Regions from separate parts of the Kitasatospora herbaricolor genome, predicted to be linked through region 3. Evidence: riboswitches for the same ligand, from Rfam matches in the RefSeq annotation. Region 3 holds a riboswitch; each other region holds the start of a gene.
The links. Region 3 has a riboswitch for cobalamin ahead of J2S46_RS28845 (cobalamin biosynthesis protein). Riboswitches for the same ligand answer to the same signal wherever they lie in the genome.
Positions count from the first base shown of each region.

Region 1: it holds a riboswitch for cobalamin, as region 3 does, so the genes downstream of both, J2S46_RS25500 (ribonucleoside-diphosphate reductase subunit alpha) here and J2S46_RS28845 (cobalamin biosynthesis protein) in region 3, are expected to answer to the same signal.
Region 2: it holds a riboswitch for cobalamin, as region 3 does, so the genes downstream of both, metE (5-methyltetrahydropteroyltriglutamate--homocysteine S-methyltransferase) here and J2S46_RS28845 (cobalamin biosynthesis protein) in region 3, are expected to answer to the same signal.
Region 4: it holds a riboswitch for cobalamin, as region 3 does, so the genes downstream of both, J2S46_RS36965 (acyl-CoA thioesterase) here and J2S46_RS28845 (cobalamin biosynthesis protein) in region 3, are expected to answer to the same signal.

Region 1 is NZ_JAUSVA010000002.1:5,747,979-5,753,531, reverse strand. Features, by position in the region: gene J2S46_RS25510 (glycosyltransferase family 2 protein) at 1-438, opposite strand, end outside; gene J2S46_RS25505 (hypothetical protein) at 763-1,797, opposite strand; cobalamin riboswitch at 1,933-2,094, shown strand; gene J2S46_RS25500 (ribonucleoside-diphosphate reductase subunit alpha) at 2,205-4,697, shown strand; gene J2S46_RS25495 (ribonucleotide-diphosphate reductase subunit beta) at 4,745-5,553, shown strand, end outside.
Region 2 is NZ_JAUSVA010000002.1:6,791,002-6,796,554, forward strand. Features, by position in the region: gene dhbA (2,3-dihydro-2,3-dihydroxybenzoate dehydrogenase) at 1-288, opposite strand, end outside; gene ddaH (dimethylargininase) at 717-1,574, shown strand; cobalamin riboswitch at 1,721-1,940, shown strand; gene metE (5-methyltetrahydropteroyltriglutamate--homocysteine S-methyltransferase) at 2,106-4,415, shown strand; gene tsaD (tRNA (adenosine(37)-N6)-threonylcarbamoyltransferase complex transferase subunit TsaD) at 4,503-5,553, opposite strand, start outside.
Region 3 is NZ_JAUSVA010000002.1:6,560,044-6,565,596, reverse strand. Features, by position in the region: gene J2S46_RS28855 (alpha/beta hydrolase family protein) at 1-946, opposite strand, end outside; gene J2S46_RS28850 (helix-turn-helix domain-containing protein) at 1,170-1,880, opposite strand; cobalamin riboswitch at 2,222-2,354, shown strand; gene J2S46_RS28845 (cobalamin biosynthesis protein) at 2,480-3,463, shown strand; gene J2S46_RS28840 (cobyric acid synthase) at 3,460-4,959, shown strand; gene J2S46_RS28835 (putative cobaltochelatase) at 5,012-5,553, shown strand, end outside.
Region 4 is NZ_JAUSVA010000002.1:8,556,593-8,562,145, reverse strand. Features, by position in the region: gene J2S46_RS36975 (amidase) at 1-1,520, shown strand, start outside; partial or broken gene J2S46_RS36970 (3-hydroxyacyl-CoA dehydrogenase family protein) at 1,904-2,023, shown strand; gene J2S46_RS36965 (acyl-CoA thioesterase) at 2,160-2,639, opposite strand; cobalamin riboswitch at 2,902-3,124, opposite strand; gene J2S46_RS36960 (hypothetical protein) at 3,453-4,715, opposite strand; gene J2S46_RS36955 (alkaline phosphatase D family protein) at 4,708-5,553, opposite strand, start outside.

The sequences.
Region 1 (5,553 bases), 810 kb from region 3:
GAGCTTGCGGACGTGGGTCCAGGTGTTGTGCAGGGTCTCGATCGGCTCGCCGCAGACCGGCAGGAACACGTCGACGGTCGGGTACTCGGCCGGGGTCCACTTGCGGACCAGCCGGCGGTGCTCCTTGAGGTCGAAGTTCGGCGTGAAGCTGTTCACCCGCAGGGAGACCAGGTAGTACACGACGGTGAAGACGAGGAACGGCACGCAGAGCCAGAACCACGAGCCGACCCGGAAGAGCTCGACCTGGCTGATCACCAGGCAGACGAAGCTGATCACCGAGCAGAGCGTCAGCACCCACTGGTTGCGGACGGTGTAGTTGTACTTCTCCTGGGCGTTCGGGGGTGCCGGGAGCAGCAGGCCCGAGACGGGCTCCGACGCGTTCCGGCGGCGGCCGGACGACTTGCGTCTTCTGCTGGGCGCACTGGTCGCGGTGCTCACCGCGCGGTACCTCCTGGTAGCTGCGTTCCGCGTGCCGGAGCGAACTGACCATGCAGCAACTGTCCCCCGGGGCACCACACCTTATCGGACGCGCGTTCGCGGCCTGTTACGGCCGTCGTGAACAGGACGTCACGAACGGTCCGGCACGAACGGCCCGGTGCCCCCGGGCCCGGACGGCCCGTCACCCGCGACCGGCACCGGGGCGCGGGTCACCGGCCGGATCCGACCGGATCGGGCCAGGCCAGGCCGGGCAGGGGCCGGGCAAGGCGAGGGCCAGGCCAGGGTAGGGGTAGCCCGCCACCCCACGTCCGCGCGCGGAGGTACTCAGCCGGCGGTGGCCGCCGGCTTGGCCCGGCCCAGCAGGACCTCCTTGGCGCGGTCCGCGAGCGGGCTCGCCGCCGCGGCCGCCGCCGGATCGGCCTGGTCCGGCGTCTGCTTGAGCGAACCGGCGACGGTGAAGTACCCGAAGCGGCCCACCGCGGCGTGCGTCTCGGCGCAGCCCGACTTGTCGGTGACGCAGAAGGTGGCGACCCCGGGGCCGGACAGGCCCTGGACCAGGCCCGCGTGCCGGCCGAGCGCCTTGTCGGCGCCCGCCTTGTTGTCGAAGACGGCGATGCCGACCGTGACGGCGCTCTCCCCGGACACGTAGGTGGCCCGGACCAGCGAACGGCAGGCGTCGTCGCCGAGGGCGAGCCCGAGCCCGCCGGTGGTCGCCTTGGAACAGGGCGAGGTCGACCCGGTGACCATCCGGGTCCAGACCTTGCCGTCGATGGTGCGGGTCTGGTCGGGGAAGAGCGTCGCGGCGTCGACCGGGGCCTTGTCCGTCGAGGCGTCGGAGATCAGCGGCAGCGCCTGCTCCAGCGGCAGGCCGGTCGAGGCGGCCGGCTTCGGGTTCGGCTTGTTGCCGCCGCCGCCCTTGCCGGAGATGACCACGCCGGCGGCCACCACGCCGCCGACGAGCACCACGGCCAGCACCGCGGCGCCGATCCACAGCCGGCGGCGCTTGCGGGACTCGTTCTCGTGCTGGTCGGCCAGCTGGGTCCAGTTCGGCTCGGCCTGGAACGGCTGCGGCGCGGGCTGCCACTGCGGCGGCGGCGCCTGCTGCGGACCGGGCTGGGGGGCGAACGGCTGCTGCGGCTGGTGCTGCTGCGGGATCGGCGGGGGAACCGGCTGGCCCTGCGGCGGGAGCTGCTGCGCGGGCTGGCTGTACGGCACCGGGGGCGGGCCGAAACCACCCGGAGCCGGCGGGACGGGCTGCTGCCCCTGCGGCGGCTGCCCCGGTGCCCCCGGCTGCTGACCCTGGACCGGCTGTGCGGGCTGACGCGTCCAGTCGGACGGTACGCCCGTTCCCTCGCTCATGAGGCGAGATCGTAAAGCATGGTGCGCGCGGCAGGGCTGTCCGGTAATCAATCCGTTCCCAAATCCGGGCCCGGCACCCTCCCCCTTGCCTGCTCCGTGAGCCGACGACTGGTCGCCCGACACGCCACAGTGCACAACATGTGGTGCTTCATCGGGCTGGCGCCACTAGATGTATGCTCACTCCTGCTGTCGAACGCAGGGGAACCCGGTGCGAGTCCGGGACTGCCCCGCAGCGGTGAGCGGGCTGCCCGACCGGGCCACGCGAGTCCGATGACCTGCCGACGGTGTGCCACAGGGCTTCCCCGCAGTCGCCATGCAGCACAGCAGTATCGTCCGGGCCTCGCGGGTGGGCCGGGGGGTGGTTCGCGCGCGCCGTGAGGTGTTCCGCGCTGCCCTCCCCTGCGCCCATGCGGCCCGGCAGCCCCCTCGCCGACCGCCGCCGCCAGGAGAGAAGCGCCTTGACCACCGCTGCCTCAGTCACCCTGCCCGCCCAGGGTTCCAGCCCCGCCGCCCCGTCCGACCCGACGGTGTCCGACCCCGGTGGAGCGCTCCTGCGCCTCCTGACCGACCGCAGCGTCGACCTGCCCCAGGTCGACCCCGGCCACGTCGCCGCCGCCGCCCTGCGCGGCCGGCACGCCGGCTCCGACTTCGCGGAGCTGCGCGGGCTGGCCGTCGAGGCCGCCGCGTCGATGATCGCCGAGGACCCGCAGTACTCGAAGCTCGCGGCCCGGCTGCTCGCCCTGGAGATCCAGGACGAGGCCGTCGGCCAGGGCGCCGTCTCCTTCTCCGCCTCGATCACCGTCGGCCACGCCGAGGGCCTGATCGGCGACACCACCGCCGCGTTCGTGGCCAAGCACGCCGACGCGCTGGACGCCCTGATCGACCAGAAGGGCGACGACCGCTTCGAGTACTTCGGCCTGCGCACCGTGCAGTCCCGGTACCTGCTGCGCCACCCGATCACCCGCAAGGTGATCGAGACCCCGCAGCACTTCCTGCTCCGCGTCGCCAGCGGCCTGGCGGTCGGCGACGACGAGCAGTCGGTCCGCGAGGTCGCCGAGCTGTACGCGCTGATGAGCGCGCTCTCCTACCTGCCGTCCTCGCCGACGCTGTTCAACTCCGGCACCAAGCACCCGCAGATGTCGTCCTGCTACCTGCTGGACTCGCCGCTGGACAACCTGGACTCGATCTACTCGCGCTACGCGCAGATCGCCCGGCTCTCCAAGCACGCCGGCGGCATCGGCCTCTCCTACAGCCGGATCCGCTCGCGCGGCTCGCTGATCCGCGGCACCAACGGCAAGTCCAACGGCATCGTGCCGTTCCTGCGCACCCTGGACTCCTCGGTGGCGGCGGTCAACCAGGGCGGCCGGCGCAAGGGCGCGGCCTGCGTCTACCTGGAGACCTGGCACGCGGACATCGAGGAGTTCCTGGAGCTCCGCGACAACACCGGCGAGGAGGCCCGCCGCACCCACAACCTGAACCTCGCCCACTGGATCCCGGACGAGTTCATGCGCCGGGTCAACGCGGGCGGCGACTGGTCGCTGTTCTCCCCCGCCGACGTGCCCGAGCTGGTCGACCTGTGGGGCGCCGACTTCGACGAGGCGTACCTGAAGGCCGAGGCGGCCGGCAAGGCCGTGCGCACCATCCCCGCGCAGACCCTGTACGCCCGGATGATGCGCACCCTGGCGCAGACCGGCAACGGCTGGATGACCTTCAAGGACGCCTCCAACCGGGCCGCCAACCAGACCGCCCTCCCCGGCCGGACCGTCCACTCCTCCAACCTCTGCACGGAGATCCTGGAGGTCACGGACGACTCCGAGACCGCGGTCTGCAACCTGGGCTCGGTCAACCTGGGCGCCCACGTGGCCCCCGGCGCCACCCCCGCCGACCTGGTGAACGCGATGGACTGGGACCGGCTGGACTCGACCGTCCGCACCGCCGTCACCTTCCTCGACCGCGTGGTGGACATCAACTTCTACCCGACCCCCGAGGCCGGCACCTCCAACTCCCGCTGGCGCCCGGTGGGCCTCGGCGTGATGGGCCTGCAGGACGTCTTCTTCAAGCTCCGCCTGGACTTCGACTCCGCCGAGGCCAAGCAGCTCTCCACGCTGATCTCCGAGCGGATCATGCTGGTCGCCTACGAGCGCTCCAGCGAGCTGGCCGAGCAGCTGGGCCGGCACGAGGCGTACGCGGAGACCCGCGCCGCCCGCGGCCAGCTGCACATCGACCACTTCGGGACCACCCCGCAGTGGACCGAGCGCTGGGACGCGCTGCGCGCCCGGATCGCCACCACCGGCCTGCGCAACTCGCTGCTCCTCGCGATCGCGCCGACCGCGACCATCGCCTCGATCGCCGGCGTGTACGAGTGCATCGAGCCGCAGGTGTCCAACCTGTTCAAGCGCGAGACCCTCTCCGGCGAGTTCCTCCAGGTCAACCCGTACCTGGTCCGCGAGCTGAAGGAGCTGGGCGTCTGGGATGCGCAGACCCGGGACGCGCTGCGCGAGGCCAACGGCTCCGTCCAGGACCTCAACTGGCTGCCCGCCGAGGTCCGCGCGCTGTACCGCACCGCCTGGGAGCTCCCGCAGCGGGCGCTGATCGACCTGGCCGCCGCCCGGCAGCCGTACATCGACCAGAGCCAGTCGCTGAACCTCTTCATGGCCGCGCCCACCATCGGCAAGCTCAGCTCGATGTACGCGTACGCCTGGAAGGTCGGCCTGAAGACCACGTACTACCTGCGTTCGCGCCCGGCCACCCGGATCGCCCAGGCAGCCACCGGCACCGCCCGCGCGGCCGCCCCGGTGCCGGTGGCGGTCACCGCGCCGACGTCCACCCTCACTCCGGAGGAGGAGGCGGCTCTCGCCTGCTCCCTGGAGAACCCCGAGTCCTGCGAGGCCTGCCAGTGAGTTCCCCCACCCCGGAGACCGACTTCGACGCGCCCGGCCGCGAGAAGATGCTCCTCGACCCCGGCTTCGAGCTGACGCTGCGTCCGATGCGGTACCCGTCGTTCTACGACCGGTACCGGGACGCGATCAAGAACACCTGGACCGTGGAGGAGGTGGACCTGCACTCCGACGTCGCCGACCTCGCCAAGCTCAGCGAGGGCGAGCGGCACATGATCGGCCGGCTGGTCGCCTTCTTCGCGACCGGCGACTCGATCGTCGCCAACAACGTGGTGCTGAGCCTCTACAAGCACATCAACTCGCCCGAGGCCCGGCTCTACCTGTCCCGGCAGCTGTTCGAGGAGGCCGTGCACGTCCAGTTCTACCTGACGCTGCTCGACACCTACCTGCCCGACCCGGACGACCGTGCGGCGGCCTTCGACGCGGTGGAGAACATCCCCTCCATCCACCAGAAGGCGCAGTTCTGCTTCAAGTACATGAACGCCGTCGACCACCTGGACTCGTTGCGGACCAAGGACGACCGGCGCGCGTTCCTGCTGAACCTGATCTGCTTCGCGGCCTGCGTCGAGGGCCTCTTCTTCTACGGCGCCTTCGCGTACGTGTACTGGTTCCGCAGCCGCGGCCTGCTGCACGGCCTGGCCACCGGCACCAACTGGGTGTTCCGCGACGAGTCCATGCACATGGACTTCGCGTTCTCCGTGGTGGACACCGTCCGCCAGGAGGAGCCGGACCTCTTCGACGACGAGATGGCCAAGCAGGTCACCGAGATGCTGGAGGAGGCCGTCGAGGCCGAGCTCCAGTTCGCCCGTGACCTGTGCGGCGAGGGCCTGCCCGGCATGAACACCGAGTCGATGCGGGA
Region 2 (5,553 bases), 230 kb from region 3:
GTTCTCGTCGGTGGTCTCCAGCACGGGGGCGGCGGTCAGCACGCCGGCCACGTTGACCAGGACGTCGATCGGGCCGCGCTCGCGCTCGATCCGGTCGACCAGGGCCTCGACGGCCGCGCCGTCGGTGACGTCGAGCCGGTGTACGGAGTCGTCGGGGGCGTGGAGGTCGGAGGCGATCACTTCGGCCCCGCGCTCGGCCAGCATCCGGGCGACGGCGGCGCCGATACCGCGGCCCGCGCCGGTCACCAGGGCGACCCGGCCGGCGAACTCGGTGGTGGGGTCGGCCACGGTCAGGCCTCCGTTCTGACGGTCGGTCCGGTGGTCGTTCCGGCGGCGGGCCCGGCCGGGCCCGCCGGGCCGGGGCTCGCTGGTCGCCCGCTGGTGTGCTGAGGGGTCGCCGTGGCGGCGACACGGCCGGCGGTGGGCGGCATGGTGGGCTCTCCGGGTGGGTCGAGGTTCAGATCGGCCGAACGCGCACACGAAGTGCTGCGGTAAGGTTAGCCTAACCACATCGAGTGGGGTGGTCCCGGGGGCAACTCTTCGTCCCCCGGTCCGCAAGCGCCGCGCGGCTCCCCCGCGGATCCGCGGCCGCCGTCGCCGGCCGCCCTGCCCGTCGCTCAGTTCCCGCCCGGGCCAAGGCAATCCCGCCGGCCCAGGGCGTTGCGCCGTGGCGATCCCGCGCCGCAGCAGAACCGCATCCCGACCGGAGGACCTCCATGCCCGCCACGGACACCATCAGCTCGGCGGCCGCCGCCCCGCTCCGGGAGGCCCGGGTGGCCACCCCCCGCCGCTTCCTGATGTGCGCGCCCCGGCACTTCGACGTGACGTACTCGATCAACCCGTGGATGGACCCGGCCAAGCCGGTCGACGGCGGCCTGGCGCTCGCCCAGTGGACCTCCCTGCGCGACCTCTACCTCTCGCTCGGCCACACCGTCGAGGTGATCGAGCCGTTGCCGTGCCTGCCCGACATGGTCTTCGCGGCCAACGGCGCCACCGTGGTCGACGGCCGGGTGTTCGGGGCGCGGTTCCGCCACGTCGAGCGCACCGCCGAGGGCCCGGCCTACCTGGACTGGTTCACCGCCCGCGGCTACCGGGACGTGTACTGGCCCGAGCACATCAACGAGGGCGAGGGCGACCTGCTGGCCGTCGGCCGCAGGATCCTGGCCGGCAGCGGCTTCCGCACCGACCCCCGCTCGCACGCCGAGGCTCAGGAGTTCTTCGGCCTGCCGGTGATCGGCCTGACGCTGGTGGACCCGAAGTTCTACCACCTGGACACCGCCCTCGCGGTGCTCTCCGACGACGAGGTCATGTACTACCCCGAGGCGTTCAGCCCCGGCAGCCGGGCCGTCCTGCGCGAGCTCTTCCCGGACGCCGTCCTCGCCACCGCCGAGGACGCCGAGGTCTTCGGCCTCAACGCGCTCTCCGACGGGCGCCACGTGCTGCTGCCGGAGGCCGCCGTCGGGCTCCACCGCCAGCTCCGCGAGCGCGGCTTCGAGCCGATCGGCGTCGACCTGACGGAGCTGCTGCGGGCCGGAGGCAGCGTCAAGTGCTGCACGCTGGAGCTGCGTCCGTAGCCGCCGTCCGCGCGCGGACCGGTGCCGCGCGCACCGGTCCGCCGCGCCGGCCCGGGCCCCGGCGCCCGGGCCCCGGCGCTCGGCCCCGCGTCCCACCGCGACATCCGGCATGCGGACGAATTCCGCCGGCGGGACGCCGGTGGGCCTAGGCTGTGGCCTGCAGTCGGTTCGCCCTGCCAGCCAGGCAGGCGCGTCGCAAGAGGGAACCCGGTGGGAATCCGGGACTGCCCCGCAGCGGTGAGTGGGAACGACCGCCGTCACATGCACTGGGCCCAGGCGGCCCGGGAAGCGACGGCCACTAGGTGCCGGGCCGTCAGGCCCGGTGTGCTCGCGAGTCCGAAGACCTGCCACTGCCCGCGTGCGACCGCACGCGGTGATCCCGGTGACCTCGTGGGTGGGTACCGCCCGGCCGAAGGCCGGGGGTGGGTCGGCGGAGCGGGCGGGCACCTCGACGTGCCGCGCCCCCGCTGTCGTACCTTCGCGCGCACGTGCTCTCCCGGGATCGCAGCGCGACTCGCGAAGGAGAGTTCCGTGTCACCGAGTTCCACCACCCCGCAGGCCACCGTGTACGGCTGCCCCCGTCAGGGCCCGGACCGGGAGCTGAAGAAGGCGATCGAGGGCTACTGGGCCGGCCGGGTCACCGCCGCCGGCCTGCATGCCACCGCCGCCGGTCTGCGCCGCGACACCTGGCGGCGCCTCGCCGAGGCCGGCGTCACCGAAGTCCCCACCGGCGACTTCTCGTTGTACGACCACGTACTGGACACCACCGTGGCGGTCGGCGCGATCCCGGCCCGGCACCGCGCCGCCGTCGACGCCGACCCGCTGGACGGGTACTTCGCCATGGCGCGCGGCACCCAGGACGTGGCGCCGCTGGAGATGACCAAGTGGTTCGACACCAACTACCACTATCTGGTGCCCGAGTTGGGGCCGGACACGGTCTTCTCGGCGAACTCCGCCAAGTCGGTCCAGGAACTGCGTGAGGCCCTCCTGCTCGGCCACCGCGCCCGTCCGGTCCTGGTCGGCCCGCTGACCTACCTGCTGCTCGCCAAGCCCGCGCCCGGCGTCGACCCCGGCTTCCAGCCGCTCACGCTGCTCGACCGCCTGCTGCCCGTCTACGCCGAACTCCTCGCCGGCCTGCGCGCCGCCGGCGCCGGCTGGGTGCAACTGGACGAGCCCGCCCTCGTGCAGGACCGCACCGCGGCCGAACTCAACGCCGCCGCCCGGGCCTACCGCGACCTCGGCGCCCTCACCGAGCGGCCCAGGATCCTGGTCGCGACCTACTTCGACCGGGCCGGCGCGGCCCTGCCGGTGCTGGCCGAGGCCCCGGTCGAAGGCGTCGGCCTGGACTTCACCGGCCCCGCCGCCGGCAACCTCGACGACCTGGCCGCCGTCGGCGGCCTGCCCGGCAAGCGGCTGGTCGCGGGCGTGGTGGACGGCCGCAACATCTGGATCAACGACCTGGAGAAGTCGCTGGCGACCCTGGCCACCCTGCTCGGCCTGGCCGGGCAGGTCGACGTGGCACCGTCCTGCTCGCTGCTGCACGTCCCGCTCGACGCCGCCCGCGAACGCGACCTGGACCCGCAGATCGCCCGCTGGCTCGCCTTCGCCCGGCAGAAGACCGCCGAGATCACCACCCTCGCCCGCGGACTGCGCGAGGGCACCCACGCGATCGGCGCCGAACTCGCCGCCAACCGGGCCGACCTGGCCTCCCGGGCCGCCTCCGCCCTCACCCACGATCCGGCCGTCCGCGCCAGGGCCGCCGCCACCACCGCCGAGGACGCCCGCCGCGCGCAGGCCTACCCCGAACGCGCCGAGGCCCAGCGCGCCCGGCTGAAGCTGCCACTGCTGCCGACCACCACCATCGGCTCCTTCCCGCAGACCACCGAACTGCGCACCGCCCGCGCCGACCTGCGCGCCGGACGCCTGGACCGGGCCGGCTACCGGGAGCGGATGGCGGCCGAGGTCCGTGAGGTCATCGCCTACCAGGAGAAGGCCGGGCTGGACGTCCTGGTGCACGGCGAACCCGAACGCAACGACATGGTCCAGTACTTCGCGGAGCAGCTCACCGGCTACCTCGCCACCCGGCACGGCTGGGTGCAGTCCTACGGCACCCGCTACGTCCGCCCGCCCGTGCTGGCCGGCGACGTCTCCCGCCCCCGCCCGATGACCGTCGACTGGTTCCGCTACGCCCAGGACCTCACCGACCGCCCGGTCAAGGGGATGCTGACCGGTCCGGTCACCATGCTCGCTTGGTCCTTCGTCCGCGACGACCAGCCGCTCGCCGACACCGCCCGCCAGGTCGCCCTCGCCCTGCGCGACGAGGTCACCGACCTGGAGGCGGCCGGCGCCGCGGTCGTCCAGGTGGACGAGCCGGCCCTGCGCGAGACGCTCCCGCTGCGCGCCGCCGACCGCCCCGGCTACCTGGCCTGGGCCACCGAGGCGTTCCGGCTGACCACCTCCGGGGTCCGGGCCGACACCCAGGTGCACACCCACATGTGCTACGCCGAGTTCGGCGAGATCATGGCCGCGATCGACGAGTTGGACGCGGACGTGATCAGCCTGGAGGCGGCCCGCTCGCACATGCGGGTGGCGCACGAGCTGGCCGGGGCCGGTTACCCCCGCGAGGTCGGCCCGGGCGTCTACGACATCCACTCGCCCCGGGTGCCGAGCGCCGGGGAGGCCGCCGCCCTGCTGCGCGAGGGGCTCGCCGCCATCCCCGCCGAACGCCTCTGGGTCAACCCGGACTGCGGCCTGAAGACCCGGGGCTGGGCCGAGACCCGGGCCTCCCTCGACCACCTGGTCGAGGCGGCCCGCCTGGCGCGGGCGGAGCTGGGCGGCTGACGGGAGGGCCGGGGCCGGCCCGACGCCCACGGGCGGGCGGGCCGGCCCCGGCCCTCGCACCAGGTCCGCCCCGGTGCGGCGGCGGGTTCAGGCCGCCCGGGCCCGGCGGTGCGCGGAGGGCGCCAGCCGGGCGTACTCAAGCGGTGCGGACGGGTCGACGGCGAGGTCCGGCGGCGCGGGCTCGGCGCCGGCCCTGACCAGCAGGTCGCCGACGGCGGCGACCATCGCGCCGTTGTCGGTGCACAGGGGCAGCGGCGGCACCCGCAGGGCGATCCCGGCGGCGGCGCATCGCTGCTCGGTGAGGGCGCGGACGCGGGAGTTCGCGGCCACGCCGCCGACCACGACCAGGGTGCCGATGCCGTGCTCGGTGCAGGCCCGGACGGCCTTGCGGGTGAGGGTGTCGGCGATGGCCTCCTGCAGGGCCGCGGCGGCGTCCGGGACGTGCGGTTCCCGGCCGTCGGCGCGCTGCGCCTCGATCCAGCGGGCGGCGGCCGTCTTCAGGCCCGAGAAGGAGAAGGCGTACGGGGGATCGTTCGGTCCGCTCAGCGGCCGCGGGAGGCGGACGGCCCCCGGGTCGCCGGCCCGGGCGGCCCGGTCGACCGCCGGACCGCCGGGGTAGGGCAGGCGCAGGATCCGGGCGACCTTGTCGAAGCACTCCCCGGCGGCGTCGTCCAGGGTGTCCCCGAGGTGGACGATCCGGTCCCGGGCCAGGTCGCGGACCAGCAGCAGCGAGGTGTGGCCGCCGGAGACGACGAGCACCACGCACGGGTCGGGCAGCGGTCCGCCGTCCAGCGTCGCCGCGGCGACGTGCCCGGCGAGATGGTGGACCCCGTGCAGCGGCACGCCGAGCGAGAAGGCGTAGGCCTTGGCGGCGGCGACGCCCACCTGGAGGGCGCCGGACAGGCCCGGGCCGGCGGTCACGGCGACGGCGCCGATGTCGGCCAGGGTGAGGCCGGCCCGGTTCAACGCCTCCCCGACCACCGGCGCCATCGACTGGAGATGGGCCCGGGCGGCGATCTCCGGCACCACGCCGCCGTAGCGGGCGTGCTCGTCCATGCTGGAGGCCACCGCCTGCCCGAGCAGCACGCCGTCCCGGACCAGCCCCGCCCCGGTCTCGTCGCAGGAGGATTCGATCCCC
Region 3 (5,553 bases):
TCTGCATCAGCAGCGTCGGCACCCGCAGGTCGGTGCCCTCGGCGAGCCGTGCGAAGCCCGCCAGGTCGACGCCGGAGCGCCCCTGGGCGGCCAGTGCCCCGAGCCCGGCCAGCGGGGCGCTGACACCCGCCCCGGCGGCCTCCCTGCGCACCGTCCTGGACCAGTCGAGCACCGGCGAGTCGAGGATCAGGCCGCTCACCGCCTCGGCCCAGGCCGAGCGGGCCGCCGTCTGGAGGGCCATGGTGGCGCCCAGCGACCAGCCGAACAGCACGACCTTGCCCGCGCCGCTGTCCAGCGCCAGCCGGACGGCCGCCTCGACGTCGCGCCACTCGGTGTCGCCGAAGTGGCCGAGCCCGTCGGGCGAGGCCGGCGCGCCCTCGTCGCCCCGGTAGGTGACGGCCAGCACCGGCAGTCGCAGGCGGTGCAGCAGCGGGACGACCGGGAGCGTCTGCTGCCGGTCCGCCCCCGGGCCGTGCACCAGCAGCACCCAGGTGCCGCGCATCCCGTCCAGGTACCAGGCGGGCAGCGGCCCGGCCTCGCCGACCGCGGCGGTCTCCAGGAAGGGCAGCCCGAGCGCGGTGGTCGGGTCCCCCAGGTGGACCCGGGGGGTCAGCCGCACCACGGTGCCGGTCTCCAGGGTGCCGGTGTCCGCCCGCTCCAGCCGGCGGGTGACGGCCTGCTGGTCGCTCTGCAGGACCTCGCCGACCACCGCGTGGCCGTCGGCCCCCCATTCCAGGGCGTAGCGGCCCGGACGGGCGGTCTCCACCGTCCGGGTGAGGGTGACCCGGCCGGCGGCCACGCCGAGCACCCGGACCGGCCGGGCGCCGGACGCGTGGTCCGCGCGGGGGTGCACCGCCCGCTCCGACACCTTGCGCCCGAGGGCCAGTACGGCCACGCCCGTACCGGCCGCGGCGGCCGCCACGACTGCTGCGGTTCCCCAACGCATATCTCGCTCCCCGCTCTGCTGCTCCCTGCCGGGCGGCCGGCCACGGCCCGGTTGGATCCGCTCCCCAGTCCACGCGTCGCGGGGCCGGGCGGCCACCGGTGCGGGGCCGTCCGGGGCACGGGCGGGGATCGGAAGCGGGCGGGCGGGGAGCCGTGCGGAGCGCGGAGGAAGGAACCCGGAAAGGGGGACGCGGAGGAAGAAAGGGGAAGGAGAGGCTCGGGGGTCAGACCGGGATCTCGGTGGGCCGCCGGGACAGCAGCTCCCAGAAGCGCTCGCCGAGCGGCCGGGTCTGCCGCGGGGGCTCGGGCTGCGCCGGGGCGGACGACCCCCAGCCGCCGGAGCCCCAGTGCGCCGTCACCTGGTACTCGTTCTGCAGGTCCGTCAGCACCGCCGCGAGCAGTTCCTTCGGCACCGGGACGATCCGCCCGACCGCCTTCACCTGGGCCTGCCAGCGCCCGTCGACGCAACGGCGCAGCCGCTGGTCCAGCTCCTCCCCACGGCCGAGGACGGCCACCACCTCCCGCAGCGTCATCCCGAGCACCTGGGCGAGCGCGTACGTCCGGTCCTCGTCCCCGGTCCACCGGCCGGCGTCCTCGGCGAGGTCGTAGGCGCGCGGCGACAGGCCGATCCGGCGGGCGGCCTCGTCCCGGCCGAGCTCCCGGGCCACCCGGAAGTCGCGCAGGCAGGCCGGCCGGGCTCCCATCAACTGGGCGGGCGGGCACCACAGGGCGCGGGCGAGGGCGATGAACTCCTCCTCGGAGGGCCGGATCTCCCCCGTCTCCCAGCCGATCACGTGGGCCGGCAGCAGCCGGACCCCGTGCGCGGCCATCCCCTCCGCCACTTGATGAGGGGTCAGGCCCAGCCCGGCGCGGTGCGCCCTGGCCGCCATGGGCGAGAAGGGCACCGGCGTCACGGAGGGCTGTCTGGATCGCATGAGCAACGACCGTACGGGCCGGGCCCGGACGGCCCCAGACGCCGAACGCACGAAGCGCAGGTCAGGCCCCCGGTGGGCGACTGGCGGATCGTACAGATCAGTGCCGCCCGACGGGCGCGCTACTCGGAGGTAATGACGGTTTCCTCCAAGGCGCACCGCTACGCGGGTAGCGCGACCCTGGCCTGCGCCGCTCGCGGACGGCCGGCCCGGCGCCCGGGGTGCGTCGTCCGCGCGCCGCGCACGGCGCACGCGGGCCGCGCGTGTGACCAAACCCTCGGTGGCCTTGGTTGACTCCCGGTTCGGCCGCGTGATGGGATCCATCAGCCAAACGGAGGCATGCAGAGGAAGCCGGTGCGAATCCGGCGCGGTCCCGCCACTGTCACCGGGGAGCACGCTCGAACCATGGTCACGGCGGTCCGTCAGAAGCCCGCGGGAAGGCCCGAGGGTGTGTCCGACCCGGAAGCCAGGAGACTCTCGCCCCCGGTACGTCGAGCCAGGGCGCGGACCCTGAGTGAGGACACGCACGCCATGCAGGCTGCCCGGGCCGTCCACCGGCCACCGTCGAACCGAGCCCGCCGCCGTACCGCCGCGCACCTGCCGTGCGCGGGCTGACCCGCGGCGCAGCCTTCGCCCTGGGCGCCGTCGCCGGACACCTGGCCGACGCCCGCTTCGCCGACCCGCGACGCGGTCACCCGGTGGCCGCCTTCGGCACCGCCGCCGGCCGCCTGGAACGGCTGCTCTGGCGCGACCGGCGGGCCGCCGGCGCGGCGTACACCGCGCTCTGCGTGGGCACCGTCGCGACCGTCGCCACGCTCGCCGACCGCACCCTGGGACGCTCGCCGGCAGGCAGGGCGGCGCTGGCCGCCGCCGCGACCTGGACGGTGCTCGGCGGCACCTCGCTCATCCGGGAGGCCGGGACCGTCGGGCGCTCGCTCTCGGCGGGGGACCTCACCGCCGCCCGGGAGCGGCTGCCGCACCTGTGCGGGCGCGACCCGAGCGCGCTGGACGAGCAGCAGATCGCCCGGGCGGTGGTGGAGTCCGTCGCCGAGAACACCGCCGACGCGGTGGTGAACGCCCTGGTCTGGGGAGCGCTGGCCGGCACCCCCGGCCTGCTCGCCTTCCGGGCCGTCAACACCCTGGACGCGATGGTCGGGCACCGCTCGCCCCGCTACGTCCGCTTCGGCTGGGCCTCGGCCCGGCTGGACGACGTGGCCGGCTGGCCCGGCGCCCGGCTCACCGCGCTGCTGACCGTCCTGGCCGCGCCCCGGCCCGCCACCGCCTGGCGGGTCTGGCACCGCGACGGCGCGGCCCACCCCAGCCCCAACGCCGGCCGGGCCGAGGCCGCCTTCGCCGGCGCGCTGGGCGTGCGCCTCGGCGGCACCCTGGCCTACGGCGAGAGGGTCGAGCACCGGCCGGTACTGGGCCGCGAACTGCCCCCGGTCGGGGTGGCCGACATCGAACGGGCCTGCCGGCTCTCCCGCCGGGTCGGGCTGCTCGCGCTCGGCGTCACCGCCGCCGGGCACGCCCTCCTGCACGGCGCGGGCCGGGGCCTCACACGTCAACGGAAGGGTGGCCGCAATTGAGCGGGGCACTGCTGGTCGCCGGAACGACCTCGGACGCCGGCAAGAGCGTGGTCACGGCCGGGATCTGCCGCTGGCTGGCCCGACAGGGCGTCAAGGTCGCGCCCTTCAAGGCGCAGAACATGTCGCTGAACTCCTTCGTCACCGCCGACGGCGCCGAGATCGGCCGCGCCCAGGCGATGCAGGCGCAGGCCGCCCGGGTCGAGCCGGAGGCGGCGATGAACCCGGTGCTGCTCAAGCCCGGCGCGGACGGCCGCAGCCAGGTGGTGCTGCTCGGACGGGCGGTCGCCGAGGTCGGCGCGCTGGACTACCGCGAGCGCAAGCCCGTCCTGCTGGAGAAGTCCCTGGAGTGCCTGGCCGACCTGCGGCGCCGCTACGACGTGGTGGTGTGCGAGGGCGCCGGCTCACCCGCCGAGATCAACCTGCGGGACCGCGACATCGCCAACATGGGCCTGGCCACGGCTGCCGCCCTGCCCGTGGTGGTGGTCGGCGACATCGACCGGGGCGGGGTCTTCGCCGCGATGTACGGGACGCTGGCGCTGCTCTCGGCCGAGGACCAGCGGCACGTGGCCGGGTGGTTCGTGAACAAGTTCCGCGGCGACGCCCGGCTGCTGGAGCCCGGCCTGGAGATGCTGCACCGGCTGACCGGCCGTCCGGTGCTCGGCACCCTGCCGATGCTGAAGGGCCTCTGGCTGGACGCCGAGGACTCGCTCGACCTCTCCACCGTGGTCGACCGCGAGGACACGCCCGGCCCGCTCGGCGCGGACGTGCTGCGGGTGGCCGTGGTGCGGTTCCCCCGGCTGTCCAACTTCACCGACGTGGACGCGCTGGCCCAGGAGCCCGGGGTGCTGGTCCGCTGGGCCACCCGCCCCGAGGAGCTGGCCGACGCCGACCTGGTGATCCTGCCCGGCACCCGGGCCACCGTCGCCGACCTGGCCTGGCTGCGCGAGCGCGGCCTGGAGCCCGCCCTGCGGGCCAGGGCCGCCGCCGGGCTGCCGGTGCTCGGCGTCTGCGGCGGCTACCAGATGCTGACCCGCGAGATCGTCGACCGGGTGGAGTCGAAGGCCGGCGCGGTCGACGGGCTGGCGCTGCTGCCGGCGCACGTCCGGTTCGGCGCCGAGAAGGTGCTGGCCCGTCCGGTGGGCGAGGCCTTCGGACAGCGGGTCGAGGGCTACGAGATCCACCACGGCGTGGTCACCGTCGAGGGCGGCGAGCCCTTCCTGGACGGCTGCCGGACCGGGTCGGTGTGGGGGACGACCTGGCACGGCGCGCTGGAGAACGACGGGTTCCGCCGGGAGCTGCTGCGCGAGGTGGCGAAGCTGGCCGGGCGCGCCTTCGTCCCCGCGCCGGACACCTCCTTCGCCGCGGCCCGCGAGGCCCGGCTGGACCGCCTCGGCGACCTGATCGAGGAGCACGCCGACACCGGCGCGCTGTGGCGGCTGATCGAGGGCGGCGTCCCGGCCGACGGCCTGCCCTTCGTGCCGCCGGGTGCGCCGTGAAGACGTTGCCGGGTACGGATGCCGCAGGACCGGCCGAGGAGAGGGACACCCGATGACTGACGTCCGATACCCGTTCACCGCGATCGTCGGCATGGCCGACCTGCGGCTCGGGCTGCTGCTCAACGCGGTCTCGCCGGCCGTCGGCGGGGTGCTGGTCCGCGGCGAGAAGGGCACCGCGAAGTCCACCATGGTCCGCGCGCTGGCCGGCCTGCTGCCCTCGATCAGCACCGTCGAGGGCTGCCGCTTCGCCTGCGACCCCGCCGCCCCCGACCCGCAGTGCCCGGACGGCGCCCACGAGGGCCCGGCCGTCACCGACCGGGCCGCCCAACTGGTCGAACTGCCGGTCGGCGTCACCGAGGACCGGATCGTCGGCTCGCTCGACCTGGAGCGGGCGCTGTCCGAGGGCGTCAAGGCCTACGAGCCGGGGCTGCTGGCCAAGGCCCACCGCGGCGTGCTGTACATCGACGAGGTCAACCTGCTCCAGGACCACGTCGTCGACCTGCTGCTGGACGCCGCCGCGATGGGCCGCTCGTACGTCGAGCGCGAGGGCGTCTCGGTGCGGCACGCCGCCCGCTTCCTGCTGGTCGGCACGAT
Region 4 (5,553 bases), 2.0 Mb from region 3:
GCGAGACGCTCGGCCCGCTGGACGGCATCCCCTACACCGCGAAGGACAGCTACCTCGCGAAGGGACTGACCGCCGCGGCCGGCTCGCCCGCCTTCGAGCACCTCGTCGCCCAGCGTGACGCCTTCGCCGTCGAGCGGCTGCGCGCGGGCGGGGCCGTCCTGATAGGGCTGACCAACATGCCGCCGATGGCGAACGGCGGCATGCAGCGCGGCGTGTACGGCCGCGCGGAGAGCCCGTACAGCGCCGACTGGCTCACCAGCGCCTACGGCTCCGGCTCCTCCAACGGCTCCGGCACCGCGACGGCGGCGTCGTTCGGCGCGTTCGGCCTCGGCGAGGAGACCTGGTCGTCGGGCCGGGCGCCCGCCTCGAACAACGCGCTGTGCGCCTACACGCCCAGCCGCGGCGTGATCTCGGTGCGCGGCAACTGGCCGCTGGTGCCGACCATGGACGTCGTGGTCCCGCACACCCGCACCATGGCCGACCTGTTCGAACTGCTGGACGTCATCGTCGCCGACGACCCGGAGACGCGCGGCGACCTGTGGCGTGCGCAGCCCTGGGTCCCGCTGCCCTCGGCGTCGCAGGTGCGGCCCGACTCGTACCCGGCCCTCGCACCCGCCGACGCCCGGACGGCGCACGCCGCACTCGCCGGCAAGCGCGTCGGCGTACCCAGGATGTACATCAACGCCGACCCCGGCGCCGGCACCAACCCCGACGGCGGCATCGGCGGCCAGACCGGGCAGCGGATCGACACGCGCCCGTCGGTGATCGCCCTGTGGGAAGCCGCACGCCGCGACCTGGAGGCCGCCGGCGCCGAGGTGGTCGAGGTCGACTTCCCCGTCGTGTCCAACTACGAGTCCGACCGCCCCGAGGCGCCCTCGCTGCACACCCGCGGCCTGGTCGGCCGCGACTTCCTCGCCGTCGAGATCGAGGACCTGTCCGCCTGGGCGTGGGACGACTTCCTGCGGGCCAACGGCGACCCGGCGCTCGCCACCCTGGCCGAGGTCGACCCCGACCGCATCTGGCCCAAGCAGCAGGGCGAACTCCCCGACCGCTACACCGGCTTCGACGACACGATCGGCGACTACCCGCGCCTGGTGCGCGAGCGCCCGTACGCGTCCTTCACCGACATGCCGCACCTCGAAGAGGGGCTGCGCGGGCTGGAGGAGACCCGCCGGGTCGACCTGGAGCTGTGGATGGACGACCTGCGCCTGGACGCGGTGGTGTTCCCCGCGGTCGCCGACGTGGGGCCCGCGGACATGGACGTCTGCGAGGCGTCCGCCGAGCTGGGCTGGCGCAACGGTGTCTGGGTCGCGAACGGCAACCTGGTGCCCCGTCACCTCGGCATCCCGACCGTGACCGTGCCGATGGGCACCATGGCGGACACCGGCATGCCCGTCGGGCTGACCTTCGCCGGCCGGGCCTACGACGACAACGCGCTGCTGGCCCTCGGCGCGGCCTTCGAGGCGACGGGCAGCCGGCGCACGGTGCCGCCGCGCACGCCGCGCCTGGCGGCGCAGTGAACTGACGGGTGTCGCGGCGCGCCGGGCGCGGGCGGACGGAGGCGGTCGGACGGAGGCGCCCGGCGGCTCGGCGCGCGGTCACGGGTGGCGGCCCGGCGGCGGGGGCACCCTCCCCCGCCGCCGGGCCGAGCAGGGGTGCCGGCCGGTCCCCTCGGGCAGGCCGGCACCACCCGAAGGGGCCGGATCCGCAGGGGGCCGGTTCTGGTCCCGGCCGCCGGAGGCCTCGACGGCACCGGGCCCGTTAATAATTCAGACCTGCACGTGGTACCGGCCGTCCTGGCACCTGGGCCCGGCCCCTCGCAAAGGCCCGAGGACGCCCGCGGCCCGGCCGGAGCGGGACGCCGGAGCGGGCCAGTGCGGCGCGCGGGCGGGCGGGGCGCCCGATGTACGACGAGTACAAGGAGCCGCTCTACGCTCCCCCGCCGATGCTCGCCCGGATGGTCGAGGCCGGACTGCTCGGCCGCAAGAGCGGGCGGGGATTCCACGCCCACCGGGCGGTGTGAGCACGGCCGCACGGCGCACTGCGCGCCCTGGTGACGGCCGGTCCGTCCGGGCCCCGGGTTCCCCTCCGGGTCAGGGCGGGGTCGGGGTCGGGGGCCCGGACGGACCTGGGTGCTGAGGGTCAGCCGGTCGGCCAGGTCAGCCGGCCGGCCCCTTCGCCCGCCGAGCGCGGCGCTCACGGGCAAGACGCTCGCGGCGCTGCTCGACGGTGCTCTCCGGGACCAGCGCCGGCACACGGTGCGGCTGCCCGTCCGCGTCGACGGCGACGAAGACCAGTTGCGCCGTCGCCACCCTCGTCACCGGCCCGGTGAGGTTCCACCGTTCCGCCGTCACCACCACCGAGACGTACATCGAGCTGCGCCCGGCGTGATCGACACGGGCCAGGACCGTCAGGAGGTCACCGGCCCGCACCGGCGCGAGGAAGGACATCTCCTCCACCGACACGGTGACCGCGGGGACACCCGCGTGCCGGCCGGCGGCCGCGGCCGCGGCGTCGTCGATCAGCTTCATCACGACGCCGCCGTGCACCGTCCCGTAGAGGTTGGTGTCGTGCTCGCTCATGATGTGGGCCAGGGTGACCGCCGAGTCCGTCGGGGTCCGGGAGACGGCAGGGGGCATCGTCACCGGGCCACCCCGCCGGTCGTCGGAGCGCCCGGCCGGATCCCGGCCGCGCCGGAGCCGGCGGACCGGCCTGCCGTCGCCCCGCTGTCCGGGCCTCGACGGTTCACGGCCCCGGGGGCACCCGGCCACTCGGTCTGCTGCACGGAACTCTCCTTCGCGAGTTCAGGAGACCCCGGGTACGCGCAGGAGCGGGAGGTGCGCGTGCGCGTCCCTCCCCGCCGCCGACCCGCCCGCGGGGTCCGGTGGGACCACGGACCGTGGCGGTCCGCGGGCAGCGGCAGGTCTTCGGACTCGCGGGCGCGCCCACCCCTGTGAAGGGCGGACTCCTACTGGCCGTCGCTTCCCGGGCCGCCTTGGCCCAGTGCGTATGACGGCGGTCGTTCCCGCTCACCGCTGCGGGGCAGTCCCGGATTCCCACCGGGTTCCCTCTTGCGACGCGCCTGCCTGGCGGACAGGGCGAACCAGCTGCGCAGGCCACTCTACGGTCGTCGCCGCAGATCAGAAGCACCGGGGCAGGGCCACCGGGCCGGCCCCTGCACGAGCGTCCTCCCTCGGCCGTAGCACAATCCTGAAGCCGGCGTGCCGCGCGAGCGCTTGCGGACACCTGGGCTGCGCGCGGGCTCTTGACATCCCTTCAGCACTGGCCGCGGTCGAGCAGGGGCCCACCCCCGGACCCGGACGCCCGCCGGGCCACCCTGTGGAGGTGGTCCGACAGGGGTACCGGAGAACCGCGTTCCCGCGCGGTTCCGGACCCGCCTGCCGGATCTCCCGACCGGGCGGCCCGGCGGACGTCCGTGGATCGAGCGGACGTCACCAGTCCGAGTTGGTCGCCCCCAGACTCAGCAGGACCTGGTCGAAGCTGTTGCCGTCGTTGTCATCGGTGTACGAGATCGCGAGTGCACCGAACGGGGAGGAGGCCACCGCGGCCTGCTCCTGCCGACCGGTCGTGACCTGACTGACGGACTGGGCCGGCAGCCGGCCGGCGAAGGTGCCGTCCGGGTTGAGGCCCCGGGCCCGGACCGCCGGATCGGTGCCGGCGACGCTCCAGCCGACCACGGCGTCGCGCTGGTCGTCGATGCCGACGGTGGGGTTGCCGGCTCCGGGTCCGGCGGAGATCTCGACCTCGGCCGAGCCGGCGGTACCGGCGGCGGTGAACGACCGGGCCCAGACACCGCGGGTACCGGTGTGGTCGGACTCCCATGCCACGGCGAAGTCGCCGTTGAAGTCGGCGGCCACGGCCGGACGCTGCTGCTGGCCGCCGGCGAAACTGTTGGCGCTGCGGCGGGTGAGTGCGACCGCCCCGTTCGCCTTGGCCAGCTTCACCAGACCGATCTGGTAGGAGCCGTTGTTGTCGGTGTCGTCGTCCCAGACGACGACGGCGTCGCCCGAGGCGGAGGTCGCGACGTCGGGGTTGTGGTGCGCGCCGCCGGTCGCGTTGACCGTCACCTCGTAGGCCTTGGTCGTGGTCCCGGTGAACCCGGCCGCCTTCACCGTCGCGGCCGCGGTGCCCTGGATGTCCTCCCACACCACGGAGAACGCCACCGCGCCGGTGCTGCCCGGCGCGCCGTCCGGGTCGACCGCGACGCGCGGATGGATCTGCTGGCCGTCGGAGTTCGCGTTGGCCCGACCGGAGCCGAGGACCGCACCGGCCGGGGAGAGCACCCGGTAGACGATGTTGTAGAACCCGTTGCCGTCCGGGTCCTCCGCCCACACGACGACGGCGTTGCCGCGGTCGTCGAGGCCCACGTCGGGCTGGAGGTGCCGCCAGGCCACCCCCGCCGTCCCGCCGGCCGAGAGCTTCGACTCGTAGGCGGAGACGCCGTTGCGGAACATCCGCACCCACACGTCACTGTGCGCGTCGTCGGCCGGGGCGGTCGAGTCGCGGTCGTCCTCCCAGACCACCGCGACGTCGCCGAGGCGGTTGGCCGCGATCGAGGAGGTGTCCTGGTCACCGGTGGAGTCGCTGTTCGCGGTCACCCAGGACGAGGGCCCGGCCGCCGAGGCCGGGGCGACCATGGCGAGGGCCGCGGCGAATCCGGCGACGACCGCGCCGAGTACGGAGAGTTTACGCATCGGCCAACCCCGGCTGTCCGTCGTGGATGACAAAGGTCCGGGCGGTGGTCGCCGCCGCGCCGTGCTCGGTCACCGTCGCCACCGACCTGAAGTCGGCGGTGATTTGCGCCGGCGTGACGTGCGTGCGGACGTAGCCGCGCTGGTTGGAGTAGAAGCGCAGGTGCGGATTGAGCGATCCGTTGGGGATCGTCGTGGTGGCGCTTCCGTTGCCGCCGCTGGTGATGGATGTGCAGACCAGCTCGGAGCCGATCGTCGCCGAGGACGGGTCGGCGTAGTCGGCCTTCAGGTCGTTGCCCCAGGACGCGTGCACGTCGCCGGTGAGGACGACGGGGTTGCGCACGGCCCGGTCGATGATGCCCTGCTGGATCCGCGTCCGGCTGGCCCGGTACCCGTCCCAGGCGTCCATGTTCATCGCGCCCGCGGAGTTGACGTTGCGGGCGAAGAAGACCTGCTGGCCGATGAGGTCCCAGGTGCTCAGGTGCTGGCCGAGTCCGTCGAGCAGCCACGCCTCCTGGGCCGCGCCGGTGATCGAACGGTTCGCCAGGTCGGCGTCGGCGCAGACCTTCGTCCCGTCGCCGCAGGCCTGGTCGTCGCGGAACTGGCGGGTGTCGAGCATGTGGAAGGTGGCGAGGGTGCCCCAGCGGACCCGGCGGTAGAGCTGGATGCTGTTGCCGGACGGCGTCGCCGCGGCCCGCAGCGGCATGTTCTCGAAGTACGCCTGGTACGCGGCGGTGCGTCGCGCCGTCCACTGCGCGGCCGTCAGCACGGGGCTGCTGTCGGCGCGCACCATGTCGGCGTAGTTGTTCTCCACCTCGTGGTCGTCCGGCACCACCAGCCA